DNA from 2 places in the Sulfurovum sp. TSL6 genome. Region 1 is predicted to be linked to the other one. Evidence: riboswitches for the same ligand, from Rfam matches in the RefSeq annotation. Region 1 holds a riboswitch; the other holds the start of a gene.
The links. A riboswitch is a leader RNA that binds a small molecule or an ion and turns the genes downstream of it on or off. The one in region 1 is predicted to bind cyclic di-GMP.

Region 1 (7,875 bases):
TCATGGTCATGGGTGAATTTTGGGCGGCTATGACAGAGGGTGACGGAAACTACAACCTGCATAGATTTTTAGAATCCGAAGGCGCAGAGTGTATACCCCAGCCTATCATCAACCGTTTGCTTTTAAATCTTTGGGAAGCAGAACGTGCTTTACACAAAAAAGAACATTTGCAGGTTCAAGATGCAAAAAAAGTAGACTTCTCTTCTGTGAAAACACGAGTGCTTATCAAGCTGGGCAAGGCAGCGATCAAAACCCATTTCGCCCTGTATGCAAAAGCCATAGGTCTCCATGACTATGAGATACCTGATATGGATAAACTTGCCCGTTTAGGCCAAGAGTACTATACGCTTGACTGTGACGGGGGTGAAGGACATTTGGAAGTAGCACACCTGATCGAAAGTGTTAAAGAGAACATTTCACACCTTGTCATCTCCGTCAAACCTTTTGGATGTATGCCCTCTTCTTCAGTCTCTGATGGGGTACAGTCACTGGTCACAAGCCGTTTTCCTGAAGCCAATTTTCTTGCCATCGAAACATCAGGAGAAGGCGCAGCGAACTTTTATTCACGTGTACAGATGGCTCTGTTCAAAGCAAAACAATCGGCAAAAGAGGAATTTGAAAATTTAACACTGCCAGAAGAGATACCAGAGAAGATACATAACTATCTCTATCAGCCTAAAAGTGAACAGGCAGGTACGGCTTCACAATTGATATCAAGTTTAGAAGTAAGAAGGCTTTAGCCCTCTTCTGTCTTGTGGATAATTTCAGCCAGTCCTTCTTCTTGCTCTTCATCGATATCCAGCTTTTCCACTACCCCTGCTTCAGGATCTGTAAAGACTGACATCTCCAACTCTTTTTCACTCTTAGCCACGACACAGGTCACGACAGCATCCCCTGTGACATTCACAGAAGTGCGTATCATGTCAAGCAGTCTGTCAACCCCCAGGATGAGCCCTATACCTTCTACAGGAAGTCCTACCTGCACAAAGACCATAGAAAGCATGATGAGCCCTACACCTGGTACCCCTGCTGTGCCTATGGAAGCCAGTACAGACATAAGTATCACTGTCAAATAGCCGCTTAATCCCAGTTCAACACCATATACATTGGCTATAAAAACAGTAGCAACCCCCTGCATAATGGCCGTACCGTCCATATTGATAGTGGCACCAAAAGGTACAGTGAACGAAGCCACCGAGTTATCTACACCCATACGCTTAGTCACTGATCTTAGTGTCACCGGTATGGTAGCATTGGAACTTGCTGTAGAAAAGGCGAATACCTGTGCATCCCGTATCTTTTGTAAAAACATTTTAGGACTCAGACCGGAAAAAAGTTTGAGTAGGATCATCAGCGTGCCAAAAAGATGGAGTAACAATGCAGCCACAAGAACCAATACATACCCGGACAGGCTGATAAGAAGATCCAAACCGAGTTCTGAAATCGCTTTGGCAAGCAATGCAAACACAGCGATAGGTGCTACAGACATAATGATATTGACCATATGCATCATCGCTTCATTGAGCACTTCTACACCTTCTGCAATGTTTTGCGCTTTTTTCCCTACCATTAACAATGAGATACCGAACAAAATAGAAAAAAAGATGATCTGCAGCATATTTCCAGAAGCAAAGGCATGGATGACATTGTCAGGGATAATGTTAATGAGTACTTCCGAAAGAGGCGGTGCCTCCTTGGCTGTAAAAGTCGTTGCAGTTGTACCATTTACACCGGAACCAGGAGCCACGATCATCGCGAAACCTATAGCAGTAGCGATAGCGATAGCCGTCGTTAGTATATAAAGTCCAAATGACTTTACCCCTACACTCCCCAGTTTCCGCACATCTCCTATACCCAATACACCTGAGATCAGTGAAAAGAAGACCAAAGGGACCACAAGCATTTTCAGTGCGGTAATGAACATCTTTCCTATGATGTAAAAAACGCCTCCAACCACATACTCCTGTATAAAGCTGCCTTCACTGTTCCAGGCACCCATATTGATCACCAGTCCTACGATGATCCCCAAGAGCATCGCCCATAGTACTTTTTGTGTAAGTGTCATATTACTTCTTCCCTTCTATTGTCTCTATTGTTAAAAGTTAGGTTATCTCATAAGTGTACTTGAATACTACAATCTTCTTTTCAACCCCAGATACATAAGCTGATGGCCTAAATCTAACTGTTCTATTGGTGGTTTGCATTATAACAAAATATAGTTTTTTCTGCCCCTATTGACAAAGTAACCTAAATGTGTTAATATCCACCATCTTTCAGATATGGGGATGACTTGGTTTCGACTGGAGTAGTCGGGGCTATGTGCATGTCGGACTGGGCAATTCCGTTACGCGGCCCACACGCGAATAAACGCAAACAATACAGATTATCGTCCAGCTTACGCAGTAGCGTAAGTCATTAACCCCGCTAACGCGGAGGACTGCTTCGCCGGTGAGTGTCATCTTAACCGGATTTTGAAGTATCACATCTGATGACTATGCTCCCTGGAAGCTATGCCAGGGTGTGAGAATTTTAGCTCGTCTTGTAAAGTTTTGAGTGTAGTACAAAGCAGGATTAAAATTAACAACACTGACTAAGCATGTAGAGTCATGGTTCTATCTATTTTAGGACAGGGGTTCAATTCCCCTCATCTCCACCAAACTCCAATTTAATACAATCTAATAAAATACAAATAACCCCCTTATTTACGAACATTAAATCATATATAGTCTAACTGTGTTAGATTATTATGTATAATTATTGGTACATTAAAAAAAGGAAGAAGAAATGAACAATGAAAACAAAAATGAAGTAACGGTAGTAGATATAAAGATGCCATTCATGTCAATGGTTACGTTTATGGTAAAAGCAGCTCTTGCAGCAATTCCAGCTATTTTCATTTTAATGGTTATTTTTACATTCTTTACGGCATTTTTAGGTAATATTGCTGGTCGTTAATGAGATAATCTTTTAGGCTTACTCAAGTTCCATACCTCCTATGCACCCTAAGGATTTGTTCTTTTAGAACTCCATCGGTAAGACTGATACAAACGCCATTAGTGCCTCCAATAGGAACATCTAACTGTCGCAAAGAAGAAGTATACAATGACAGAACGCATAGATATGAGTGGAAAACTATCTGCAATACAAAATCATCAAACATCAAGAAGTCTCTAAAAGTATGCTATTGAGGGGATTTTTTTGGATTGGTTAATTTAAGTGGTGCGGATGAGAGGACTCGAACCTCCACGCCGTAAAGCACCAGATCCTAAGTCTGGCGTGTATACCAATTTCACCACATCCGCATGTGATTATTACAATAAGAGAGTATTCATTTTAACTTCTCTGTCGAATAATACAAAAGTTTCACTTTTGATCAAATAAGTAAAAGTCAAAAATATCATTATGCTAATATGAAATATTTTACATTGGCCCTAAAGAACTACATTAGTGTTAATAAGACATTTTACATACTCTTAATACTGAACTATTGTAATAGAAGGACACCTTGTTTTTTAAAATTTGTAATTTACACCTATCATTACCACTGGATAGAATTTATAATCTTCTACATCATCAATAATTTTTTGAGTTTCAATTACAAGGTTATTATTAATTTCATCTTCAATAGGAGTTCCAATGATTAATGGATTTAAATCAGCATTTAAATCTACTTTTGGTGAACCTTGATACATAACACCTAGGTCAAAAGAAAATCCCCAACCTTTTTCATTAGAATTGTTTCCCCATCCAATACCAAGATATGGAGCAACATCATCAAATTCAACGTGAGTATTTAATTTACCAACTTCAGAAGCAGTATATTTATCATTACCGATTGTTATTACTTCTGATCCAAAAGGAGTAGCACTACCATCAAATTCATTACCATTATAATAAACACCACCACTTACTCTAAATGTATTTTCAAATGGGAAATAATCTACTAGAAGACCAGCATTTTTAAAATCAATATTTCCATCATAACTAACAGTATCAACATCTAAAGTATGGCTATACTGTAAGCCATTCACATTTACTCTAGCTGAAAAACTATCACTAATAGGAGTTGCTAAATTAATACCTACACCTAATGTTCCTACTGTTATACCAGCATTGTAATTTGATTCACCAACAGAATCTGCAAAAGCTAAACCTCCACCCATTGTTACTAAACATGTAACTAAAGTACCTTTAAAAAAAAATTTCATTATCTGTTCCTTTTGACATAAAAATAAAATAGTTGTGAAAAATGAATTAACTAAATTTTGATAACCTGACAATCTTAACAAGTTAAGATCCATGGCTTTCTATCCCTGCTTCACAACAAAATAAGTTTGAATTAAATAAGATTTATATGGGATAGTAAGTAGTAAAGAGAGAATGATACATAATACACTAGTATTAGTATTTGGCAACCTGGCGATCTTAAGTTAAGACCCATGGCTTTCCGTCCCTGCTTCACAACAAGTTTGGCACAACAAATATATCTATTTAAATACAAGAAATTATAACAGAAAAAGTATATGATTATTTTTAAGAGGGGGTTCAATTTCCCTCATCTCAAACAATTCACCAAATTTAAATCACTTCTTTTCGCAGTTCAGCAGATAACGCAGTCGTCATTTCATAAGAAATAGTCCCAAACTGTTTTGCAGCCGCTTGTGCATCACTCATCACACACACTTCTTCTTTATCTGATTCAAGAGAGATAGAGTCCATAGAAACACGTCCTAGTATAGGTAAGCCCTCACTTGTTATATAAGGTTGAGCACTGTCTCCTCTGGACCATCCGTCACCATAACCCAGATCATAGGTAGATACCGTCATATCATGTGAAGCTATGAAGTCCCCTCCGTACCCTATGCGCTCTCCATCTTTTAATATTTTAGTTGATATCTTTTTAGCATATAGTGACATTACAGGACGTAGTGTTACTTCATCAAAAAGGTGTGGCAGTTCACTATATCCGTACGCACCTATGCCTACACGTACTAGATCTTCATCAAAACTTTTTGTTCTAAGAATAGCTGCTGTGTTATGCGAATGTACTCTTACATGCGTAAACCCAGCTTCTTTTACGCTTTCTTTCACACGCTCAAACTGTTTTTGCTGCCAAAAGAGTTCAGAGCTTAACTCATCTGCACTACGGTAGTGGGTCATCACACCTGTAAGTTCTAACCCTTGTGCTTTAATCAAAGTACAAGCTTCACCCAGCTCATCAAAGGCTATCCCGTTACGGTGCATTCCCGTATCTACTTTGAGTTCTACTTTTGCACCTTTTTGGGCTTCTTTGATATCTTCTAATGTATTGATAGTAAAAGAATAGACCTCATCTTTTATGATACTGTCACCCAATACCAGTATCGTTTCAAATAAAGATCTGATCACTTCTGCTTCTGCCGTTTTTCGTACCACTGCATGTCTGATACCAAACTCTGATGCCAGTCTTCCCATCAGTTCCAGTCCGTGACCATAGGCATTGTCTTTAAGGACAATTGCGATCTTTTCAACTGAGCCAGTTTTTAGTGCAATTTGGTTAAGATTATGATAGAAATTTTGTTTATTTATTTTAATAAATGCCATGACGAGATTATACAATATAGATAATAAATAAGGGATACGATGCAAAAAGATCTAAAAGTGGTGATGCCGGCAGAATGGGAAAAACAGCGTGCCGTACTCTTGTCCTTTCCTCATGAAGAGACAGATTGGCATGATCCCCATAACGCAGCAGACCTGGAAGCGAGTCTCTCACCTTTTATACGTATCGCTCAAGCTATCGCTTATGGAGAAGCCGTTTACATTATCTGTAAAAACAAAGAAAAAATTGCAAAGATGTTCTGTTCTACACGTAACATGACTTTCATAGAGATACCCACGAACGATACATGGATACGTGACTACGGCTACATCAGTATAAAAGAAAATCAGGAAGTGAAACTGCTTGACTTTACCTTTGATGGCTGGGGCGGTAAATTTGAAGCCTCTCTTGACAATGCTGTCAATACTGCTTTACATAAAAAAGGTTATCTTGGCACGACGCCCCTTGAACATATTGATTTTGTTCTTGAGGGAGGCTCGATAGAGAGTGATGGGGAAGGAACCATCCTCACGACTTCAGAATGCCTTTGCAACCCGAACAGAAACGGTGGACTGAGTAAACAAGAGAGCGAAGAGAAACTGCATACCTATCTGGGTGCACAAAGAGTGTTATGGCTGGACCATGGATATCTTGCAGGCGATGATACAGACAGTCATATAGATACTTTGGCCAGGTTTGTCAACACAACGACCATCATGTATGTCAAGTGTGAAGATAAAGAAGATGAACATTACGAAGCACTACAGGAAATGGAAAAACAATTGAAAAGTTTTACCACTTCAGAAGGCCAGCCTTATACGCTCGTTCCACTTCCCATGTGTGAAGCAAAATATAATGATGCACAAGAGAGACTGCCGGCAACCTATGCCAACTTTCTCATTACCAATGATGCATTGATCTACCCTACCTATGAGGATAAAAATGATACAAAAGCAGGAGAGATCTTTAAAGAGGTTTTCCCAGATAAAGAGATCATTCCTGTGAATTGTTCAAAACTGATAGAACAGGGTGGGAGTCTACACTGTTCTACGATGCAGATAGCCTATTAAAAAGGATTTTTATGAAAACAGCACTGATTCAACAAGCCTACCATGGCAGTAAAGATAAAACCCTTCAAGTCACTACAGAGAAGATAAAAGAAGCTGCACAAAACGGTGCAGAACTTGTTGTCTTACAGGAACTGCATCAAACAGAGTACTTCTGTCAAAGTGAAGATACCAAATTTTTTGATTATGCGGCCCACTTTGATTCTGATGTAGTATTTTGGGGTAATATTGCCAAAGAGTACAATGTGGTTCTGGTCACGTCACTTTTTGAAAAACGGACAGCAGGCCTCTACCATAATACCGCCGTCGTCTTTGAAAAAGATGGGTCTGTCGCAGGAAAATACCGGAAGATGCATATCCCTGATGATCCAGGATTTTACGAGAAGTTCTACTTTACGCCAGGTGATCTTGGTTTTGAACCTATACAAACTTCTGTGGGGAAACTAGGTGTACTTGTCTGCTGGGACCAATGGTACCCTGAAGCTGCACGGGCTATGACACTCAAAGGGGCAGACATACTTATCTATCCTACGGCTATAGGCTGGTTTGAAGCAGACAGTGAAGACGAAAAAGCAAGACAACTTGACAGCTGGATCACCATACAGCGTTCTCATGCCATTGCAAACGGATTACCCGTACTAAGCTGTAACCGTGTAGGTTTTGAAGCCGATAGTGCCGGTGTGATGGCTGGTACGCGTTTTTGGGGGAACTCTTTTGTATGTGGCGCACAAGGAGAGATGCTTGTACATGCAGATGATAAGAGCGAAACCATACTTTATGCAGACATTGAACATGAGCGTACCAAAGAAGTACGTGATATCTGGCCGTTTTTACGTGACAGACGTATAGAAGCGTATGAGTGTTTACTGAAAAGATATTGTGACTAACGTATCATTTCCGATACGTATTATAGAGGGTATTGTGAAGATCACTGCTTCTCGAACCACCACATAAAGGCGAACATGAGTCCTGGTGTTTTTGCGATACTTTCATCATAGAGAAGCTTCTTTGCTTCCTCTATGGGCAAATAGACAACCTCTATCTGTTCATGGTCTACACCACCGCCTTCACTCACCTTCATACTCTCATCGAGTTCGGCAAAGTAGAGTGTCTGTTTACTTCCTGCGAAGCCTACTGAGGTATGAAAAGAAGTGATTCTCTCGATGTTTTGGAGTGGGATATCATATCCACACTCTTCTTCTACCTCTTCTTTTGCAATTTCTGCCA
Region 2 (7,875 bases), 100 kb from region 1:
TAGCAAGAAAAGCAGCCAGTTTATCTGCTGCTAGTAAAATATCTCCATAGGTAATCTTCTCATTATCCACAAAAAGCGCCACTTTTTTCTTACGCTTTTTTGCCTGAAAGGTGATAAGTTCATAAAAGTTATTAAACTTATAGTCCATCTTAATACTCGTACGCTATGCCGATAGTCGTCAAGAATGCCCCACCTTCATGAAATGTACCAAAACCATTGATAGTTCGTGATTCTTTACTATCATATAAGAATGCAGCACCCCATGAGAGGTCTTCTCTCTGCTGATACCGAAACCCCATAGAAAAGATCTTAGCGTCACTATCAGGGAGTTCAAATCCTATAGTGTTTTCAGGTACGGGTGTTTCATCGATTGCAAAACCCATCATCGCTGTGATCTTGTTATCCATTTTGATGGTTGCACCCACTCTAAAAGTATCCGTATCTTTCCAGTTCTTGGGTGCCTCAGGTAAAGGAACCCCTTCGAACTTTAAGGTCTCATACTGAGACCAATAGGTTCTTTCGTAAAGCAATTCCAGTGTAAATGTATCTTGCCACGTTTTAGAAATCGCCACATTAAGTGCTGCAGGCAAAGGCACAGATACACTGGCATCACCATCATATAACAAAGTATCTCCAGAGTAAAGTGTTGCCGTACCTTCTTCATCAAGGTCGATACTAGAGCGATAGGTTACAGCAAAATTCATCTCTGATGTCGGTTTATATGTCATAGCTAAATTATAGCCAAGCCCTACCGTATCACCCTCCATATCTGTCGTAGCTACTGCACTGTCATTTTTAATGACTCCTTCACTGTATACCAATCGGAGACCCCCTCCGATACTAAAATCATCCCTGATCCTATAAGATAGAGAAGGGTTAAACTCTACTACTTTAAGCGTAAACTCTTCGGCAAAAGCTTTTTGGAAAGGTGTCTCCCATCTTTTTGTTAATCCTCCGGGTACAGTTAAACTGACACCCCATCTAAAATTCCCCATCGCAGGAGCAATATAATGAAAATAGGGGATCAATATGTTTTCTACTTCTGATTCACCTGAATATTCAGGTGCACTGCTAAAGACATTTGATGGGAGATGTGCTAAAGTGATGCCACCCTCTACATAACTTTTACCTTCATCTATAAAAACCATATTTGCAGGGTTATAATATGCTGTATCAGCACCTGTCGTATGCGCTACATAAGCGGCTCCCAGTGCCATCGAGTTCAGTGATTGCTCCGGTATCTTGTATCCTCCCGCCATGACAACCGAACTTGCTATTGCACTGAGTGCCAACCCTTTTATCATTCTCCCCATCCTTTTTCCCCTCTATTTCAAATTTAATCTTCCATTAAAGCATACAGTGCACTGATCTCCTGTGCCCAGATCGACTCATCAATGGTTTCCAAGACAAGTGGTATATCATCCATACGCGAGTCATTCATAATGAAGTTAAAAGCGTCCCATCCGATCTCTCCCTGGCCTAGTGAATCATGTCGGTCAACTCTTGAACCTAACTTTGGTTTAGAGTCATTAATATGCATTCCCATCAAGTACTCTCTTCCTACTACTTTATCAAAACTGTTCCATGTTTCATCATAGGTTTCCCTGGTACGGATATCATATCCTGCCGTAAACATATGACAGGTATCAATACACACACCTACCCTGCTTTTATCTTCTACCTTATCTATGATATGTGCCAAATGCTCAAATTTATAACCAAGGTTAGATCCCTGTCCTGCTGTATTTTCTATGACCAGTTTGACATTGGAATCCTGTGTAGCTTCTATGGCTCTATTCAGTGAATCTGCTATAACATCCAAACATCCCAATTCGGCCTGCATAAGCTTATCCATATATTCTGGGTCTTTTTTAGGGATCTTTGTCAAATGAGAACCAGGGTGAAAGTTAAGTCTGTCAAGCCCTAAAATGCGACAACGTTCTAACTCATCTATAAAGGCGTCTCTTGATTTCTCAAGCTTTTCTACCTCAGGGTGTCCCAGATTTATGAGGTAAGAGTCATGCGGTAAAATGTGTTTTGGTAAGATACCGGATTTTTCAAGATTTTCATGAAATGCGTCTATTGTTTTTGTTTCTAAAGGTTTTGCTACCCACTGTCTTTGATTTTTCGTAAAAAGTGCAAATGCTTTAGCCCCTATAGCCATAGCATTAAGTGGCGCATTATCTACACCTCCGCTTGCACTTACATGTGCTCCGACAAATTTTGTCATTTTCTAACCTTAGTATTGTTTTTTGACTTGTATAAGTATAGAGTTGATTGTATCATGGAAAATAATCTGCTTGTTTAAAACCGTGTACTCGATATTATATTTGTCTTTTTTTATAATTCTTTGTGTAAACCCGTCACCCATTTTTTCTAACCCAGTACTAGAAAATATCGGTCTCCCTCTAAATATATTTTCCAGTATACTCTCTGGGTACAGTCCACTTAAGACTTCTTTGTTGAAAGCACTTTTACCCATACATTCTAACACACTCATGCACACTGAGGTCTCAGATATTTCTAGAGAGATGAGTGCCTGTCCACTACCGTAAATCTCTATTTTCATCTCTTCTTCATTCTCATAAATGAACCCCATATCTGCATACTTGAAGGTAGGTGTTTTAAACAGGATGTATGCAGAATTTTGTTTCACATACTCTTTAGAGGCGCATGCACTCAAAAGAAAACCCATTATAAAAATCAAAACAGTTCTTTTAAAATTCATCTTTTTTTCCTTATTTTAGCCAAATTATACAGTATCTTAAGAGATTTTTAAGCACCCTATCTATATAATGCCATCCACAAGTTACAGATGGCCCCATCGTCTAGCGGTTAGGATCCATGGTTTTCATCCATGTTACAGGAGTTCGAGTCTCCTTGGGGTCACCATTTATAACTTGTAACCTTTTCAATATTTGTGGCCCCATCGTCTAGCGGTTAGGATCCATGGTTTTCATCCATGTTACAGGAGTTCGAGTCTCCTTGGGGTCACCAATTACTTCATTTATTTACCACAAAATTTATTTTATAAAAACTCTGATATAATACTAATAAAAATGGACCTTTAAATGTTTCGTCTACTTATTATCACTACACTATTGATATTACCTCTACAAAGTATCGCCTCTGTCTCTTATACTGTCCGTATTGCGGCATATCATAATGTTGATTCCCTGAAACAAGAGTTAAAAAAACTCCCTCCTGCACTGAGAAGAACCGTTGAAGTAGAAAAAAAAGGGGACCTACATATTGCTTCTTCTATCCAGACAGAAGACAAAACAACACTACAAAGACTTTTACCCTCTTACCAAAAAACCTTTCCTGATGCCTTTATATTCAAAGTATTAAAAAACAGAGGAAAATAGAACGAAAGTCAAAAAAGAACTCCCTAAAATCATACGCTACTATTTTGAGTTGGATAAAGAAAAAGCATATGTTGCTTCTTTGAAATAGTCAGAGGATTTTAGCTCCTCTGTATGTTCAGCTTCCAAGAAGCGTTTTTCAAATGCATCATCTTGCAAAGGTCCTGAAAAATAATAACCCTGTAAAATATCGCATTTTTGATCAACAATAAACTTGCGCTGTTCCTCATTCTCAATCCCTTCTGCAACAATTTTTAAATTGAGGTTTTTAGCTATAGTAAAGATCGTTTCAATGAAACATTTGTCTTCATTATCTTCAAGATGATGTAATTCAGAGATGAAAGACTTGTCTATCTTGATTTCATTGATAGGCAACTGTCGAAGATAACTTAAAGAGGAATATCCTGTTCCAAAATCATCCATTGAAAAACGAATACCGTAATTTTGAAGGATCCTCATGTTTTCGATCAGTTTTGTTATATCATCCGCAACGGAAGTCTCTGTAATTTCAAAGACTATTTTTGATCGTTGTTCCTTTGTAAGATAGATGTCACAAAGCTGTTTCACATCGTGAATAAAATTATAATGAAAAAGTTGTCGCATACTGACGTTAATAGACATCTGTTGTAACGCAATACCCTTCTCTTCCCACTTTTTAAATGTGAGAAAAGCTTCTTCTAATATATAATATCCCAACTCTATAATGAATCCCGTTTTTTCAGAGATCGGTATAAATTCAGTAGGACTGACCTCTCCTAATGTTTCGTTGTCCCAACGTGAAAGGACTTCGCAACCGATTATTTCATTCTCAGGATTATACTGTGGCTGGTAGGTCAATGATATTTCGTTATTTTGAAGTGAGAAATGTAATAAACGTTCTATTTCAAGTTTCCATTCGACATCTTTTGAAAGTGTATCATTGAAGAAGATAATGCCGTTTCTTCCTTTTCCTTTAGCCTCATACATGGCGATATCTGCTTCTTTGATGAAGGTGCTGGCTTCCATTTTGGGATCACTGATAATACTCACACCGATACTGGCACTAATATATAAAGAGTGCTCTTCTATATGGTAGCTTTCTCTGATCAATGCCAGTAACTTCTCCGCAAACTGTGATGCATGATGAAAACACTCTTTCTCCGTAGCATAGGAAGTACTGAGAATACAAAACTCATCTCCGCCAAGACGGGATACAAAATTTTGATGCTCTTTACAAAGAGTGAGCATACGCTTGGCTACTTGACAGAGTAACACATCCCCAATATCATGGCCTAAAGTATCATTAATGGTCTTAAAATGATCAAGATCGATCAATATCAAATAGATATGTTTATGGTCCTGTTTTTGGCTTTTCATAGCATCATTGAGAAGTTCGATAAAATAGCGTCTATTTCCAAGTAAAGTTAAAGGGTCATGATAGGCCTGGTACTGACTTTTGATCAGATAATTAAAAGTATTGTGTGCAGCATATAACAAAACACCACTTAGAACAATCGTAAAAAAAGCCAATAGATAGCTGTAGAACTCACCGACCAAGATAAAATACATAGTCAAAGGCAGCATAAGTGTGCCCAAAGTAAACACAGCCAGCTTTTTCTGTGAAGCCAAAATGGTTGCAGAGACAACAGCGCAACCCAATTGGGTTGCAATGGCCACATAATGTAACTCTATATCACTGCGTGATGTATATATCAGGAACATCACTGTCCAAATAGAGAAATAGCTAAATAAAAAATACCTCAGTTGCCCAAGCCACTTTTCTTTTTGCTGTATATTAAGATCATTATCAGCAAAGGTTCTATGTAATCGATATCCCCAAAAAGAGAGTAACACTACAAGAGAAAACCATAAAAATTCAGGAAGCAAAGAAGAAGAATAGAGCCATCCTATATAAAGATACCCCATTCCAGTGCCGGCAAATAATGTAATCACTACAAGTATCTGTTTCTGCATAAAATCATAGAAGTTCATATTGTCGAGCATGTCATACCTTAAAATAGTTCTTAAGAAAATAGTTGTACTGTTTGTGTGACCTGGCGATCTTTTATTGACTGTATATATAGTATATCCAAGACCCATGGCTTTCTGGCCCCGTCTCACGACAGGTGTAGCATTTTACGAAAAGTATCTTGCATTATAAATCATTTATATTAAATAAATATGTATAATTTTAAAAAATAATTAATTATATTTAAATATGTTACTTTTGTAGTGTTAAAAACGATACAACCAATAATTATAGAATCTATTTTAGCATATTTATCTATGTTCTCTATGTTCTAAAAGTGTCATGAATGATTTAAACGAAGTTTGGTGGAGCATAACGGGATCGAACCGATGACCTCTTCGCTGCCAGCGAAGCGCTCTCCCAGCTGAGCTAATGCCCCATTGATGTGAAAAATAAGATTCTAGCACAAGATAGATATAATTTACCTATCTTGTAGACTTTTTATGAACGTTCTGTTATTTCAAGCAGATGGTAACCAAATTGTGTTTTCACTGGACCATGCACGACACCTACCTCATCGTTGAACACCACTTTATCGAACTCCGGTACCATTTGACCTTGGCCAAATCTTCCCAGTTCTCCTCCTCTTGCTCCTGATGGACAAGTAGAGTTCTGCTTCGCTGCTTCTTCAAAGCTGATCTCACCTGCATTGATCTTTTCTTTGAGTTCCTTACAGAGTGCTTCATCGTTTACCAATATGTGTCTTGCTGATGCTGTTGCCATTGTACTTTCCTTACTGTTGATTTAATCTGCAACGTTTATATACTATTTTTCCTTGATGTCAAGTAAAAAATCATATCCCTGCTTCAAAAGCAACCAATTCGCCCTTTTTCAATCTGGGTATGATATCTGTTCTAATCTTACGTATGAGAAAACTCTTTTTTTCAAACGGTATCTGTTGTGAACTTGCGATACTTTTTAACTTCAGATCATAATGTTTTATGAGAAAATTACGCAGTACACTGTTGAGTTCTTCTTCATTCATGACTTCCAGACTGTCATCTACACTGATCCCTACCAAACCAGGATGTTCGGTCTCTCCATTGATGAGTGCTGTAAATAGTTCTGCATAACCACCCAACATATTGATATCCATCACACTGAGAACATTATCGATAAGATTAGGATTTTCAATGAGGGTCTTCAGTATGCTTAATTGTGCTACATCATCTCTTTTTTGCGTAAAACTTTCTCTGGCTCTGGCGACATTGGTCTCTTTACCAAAAAGGGAAGGGGCTACACCCACCAATGTCGCTGCCATAGGAATGTATGCATCTTTGATGATCTGGCTGAGCGTCTCAAGATACTGTTTCACGGCGCCAAAAGCGGCTTCTTTGGCTCTAGGATCATTTAAATTATATAGTGAAACGATCATCTCCAGCACAAAAGGGATCAACGGTTTAGCTTCACGAAGCAACTTCGCTACGGTTTCACTCTGGCCTTTGGCTATAAGGTCTGCAGGGTCTTGTCCATCAGGAAAGAGTACAACCCCGCCATCAAAACCTCCCACTGACAACATCTGAGCCGCTTTCAGTGCTGCTGATATACCTGCTTTGTCACCGTCATAGGCCAAGATCACTTTTGGATCTCCTTTACGCAGCAGAGGCAAATGTTCCGGTGTCAGTGCCGTTCCCATCCCTGCGACCGCTTCTTTAAAGCCTGCCTGATGGAACATCACGACATCCAAATACCCTTCACAAACAATGATCTTTTTGTTCTTATAGATGCTCTCTTTTGCCAAGTGATACCCATAAAGGAGTCTCGACTTATTAAACAGTTTTGTTTGGGGAGAATTGATGTACTTTGCAGGATGGTTCGTAATGGTCCTGCCGCCAAAACCTACCAAAGAACCGCTTGTAGAATAGATAGGAAAAGTGATCCTTTCCACCAAACGTGCATAATAGCCATTACCACTTTCATTTTGTGCGATGATCCCTGCTTCTGCTGCCTTGGGCAAAGGGAGTAAAGCCCTTTGCAGAAACTGCATCACTTCTTGTCCGCTTGGCACATAGCCTATCTCAAACGTTTCGATGGAATTTTGGGATATGCCTCTGTCAAGGAGATACTTCATCGCTGTTTCATTATGATTAAGATTTTTCACATACCACTGACCTACGGCCTCAAGTACACGTTTTGCATCAGAATAATCCGAACTTCCTTTGGTATAGGTCAACGAAAAGTTATTCATAGAAGCAAGCTTTTCTATCGCTTCAGGGTAGGAAAGTTTTTCTAACTCCATCACAAATTTAATGCTGTCTCCCCCTACGCCACAACCAAAACAGTGATATATCTGTTTACTTGGACTGACAACAAAAGAAGGGGTTTTTTCTCCATGAAAAGGACAGTTCGCTTTGTAGTTTGCTCCGGCTTTACGTAACTCTATAAAGCTACCTATCACATCTACAATGTCAATACTGTTTTTTAAAGATTCTATCGAGGCATTATCTATCATTCTAAAATTATATCTAATTAGATATAATTTAAGGACGTAAACAGAGTAAA

Region 2: linked by a shared signal. The riboswitch ahead of LDM93_RS07970 (bifunctional diguanylate cyclase/phosphodiesterase) and the one ahead of LDM93_RS07440 (hypothetical protein) in region 1 are both predicted to bind cyclic di-GMP.

What each region holds. Positions count from the first base shown of each region.
Region 1 covers NZ_BPFJ01000002.1:489,421-497,295, forward strand. The annotation lists gene LDM93_RS07415 (hypothetical protein) at 1-740, shown strand, start outside; gene LDM93_RS07420 (dicarboxylate/amino acid:cation symporter) at 737-2,065, opposite strand; RNA gene ssrA (transfer-messenger RNA) at 2,282-2,656, shown strand; gene LDM93_RS07430 (hypothetical protein) at 2,785-2,955, shown strand; tRNA gene LDM93_RS07435 (tRNA-Leu) at 3,218-3,302, opposite strand; gene LDM93_RS07440 (hypothetical protein) at 3,513-4,208, opposite strand; cyclic di-GMP riboswitch class I at 4,265-4,344, opposite strand; cyclic di-GMP riboswitch class I at 4,408-4,484, opposite strand; gene LDM93_RS07445 (alanine racemase) at 4,579-5,583, opposite strand; gene LDM93_RS07450 (agmatine deiminase family protein) at 5,623-6,651, shown strand; gene LDM93_RS07455 (carbon-nitrogen hydrolase) at 6,663-7,535, shown strand; gene LDM93_RS07460 (NUDIX domain-containing protein) at 7,577-7,875, opposite strand, start outside.
Region 2 covers NZ_BPFJ01000002.1:591,626-599,500, forward strand. The annotation lists gene LDM93_RS07935 (long-chain-fatty-acid--CoA ligase) at 1-148, opposite strand, end outside; gene LDM93_RS07940 (OmpP1/FadL family transporter) at 150-1,304, opposite strand; gene nfo (deoxyribonuclease IV) at 1,337-2,230, opposite strand; gene LDM93_RS07950 (hypothetical protein) at 2,240-2,728, opposite strand; tRNA gene LDM93_RS07955 (tRNA-Glu) at 2,818-2,892, shown strand; tRNA gene LDM93_RS07960 (tRNA-Glu) at 2,923-2,997, shown strand; gene LDM93_RS07965 (hypothetical protein) at 3,072-3,368, shown strand; gene LDM93_RS07970 (bifunctional diguanylate cyclase/phosphodiesterase) at 3,408-5,348, opposite strand; cyclic di-GMP riboswitch class I at 5,390-5,487, opposite strand; tRNA gene LDM93_RS07975 (tRNA-Ala) at 5,677-5,752, opposite strand; gene LDM93_RS07980 (peptidylprolyl isomerase) at 5,815-6,096, opposite strand; gene dnaG (DNA primase) at 6,167-7,825, opposite strand.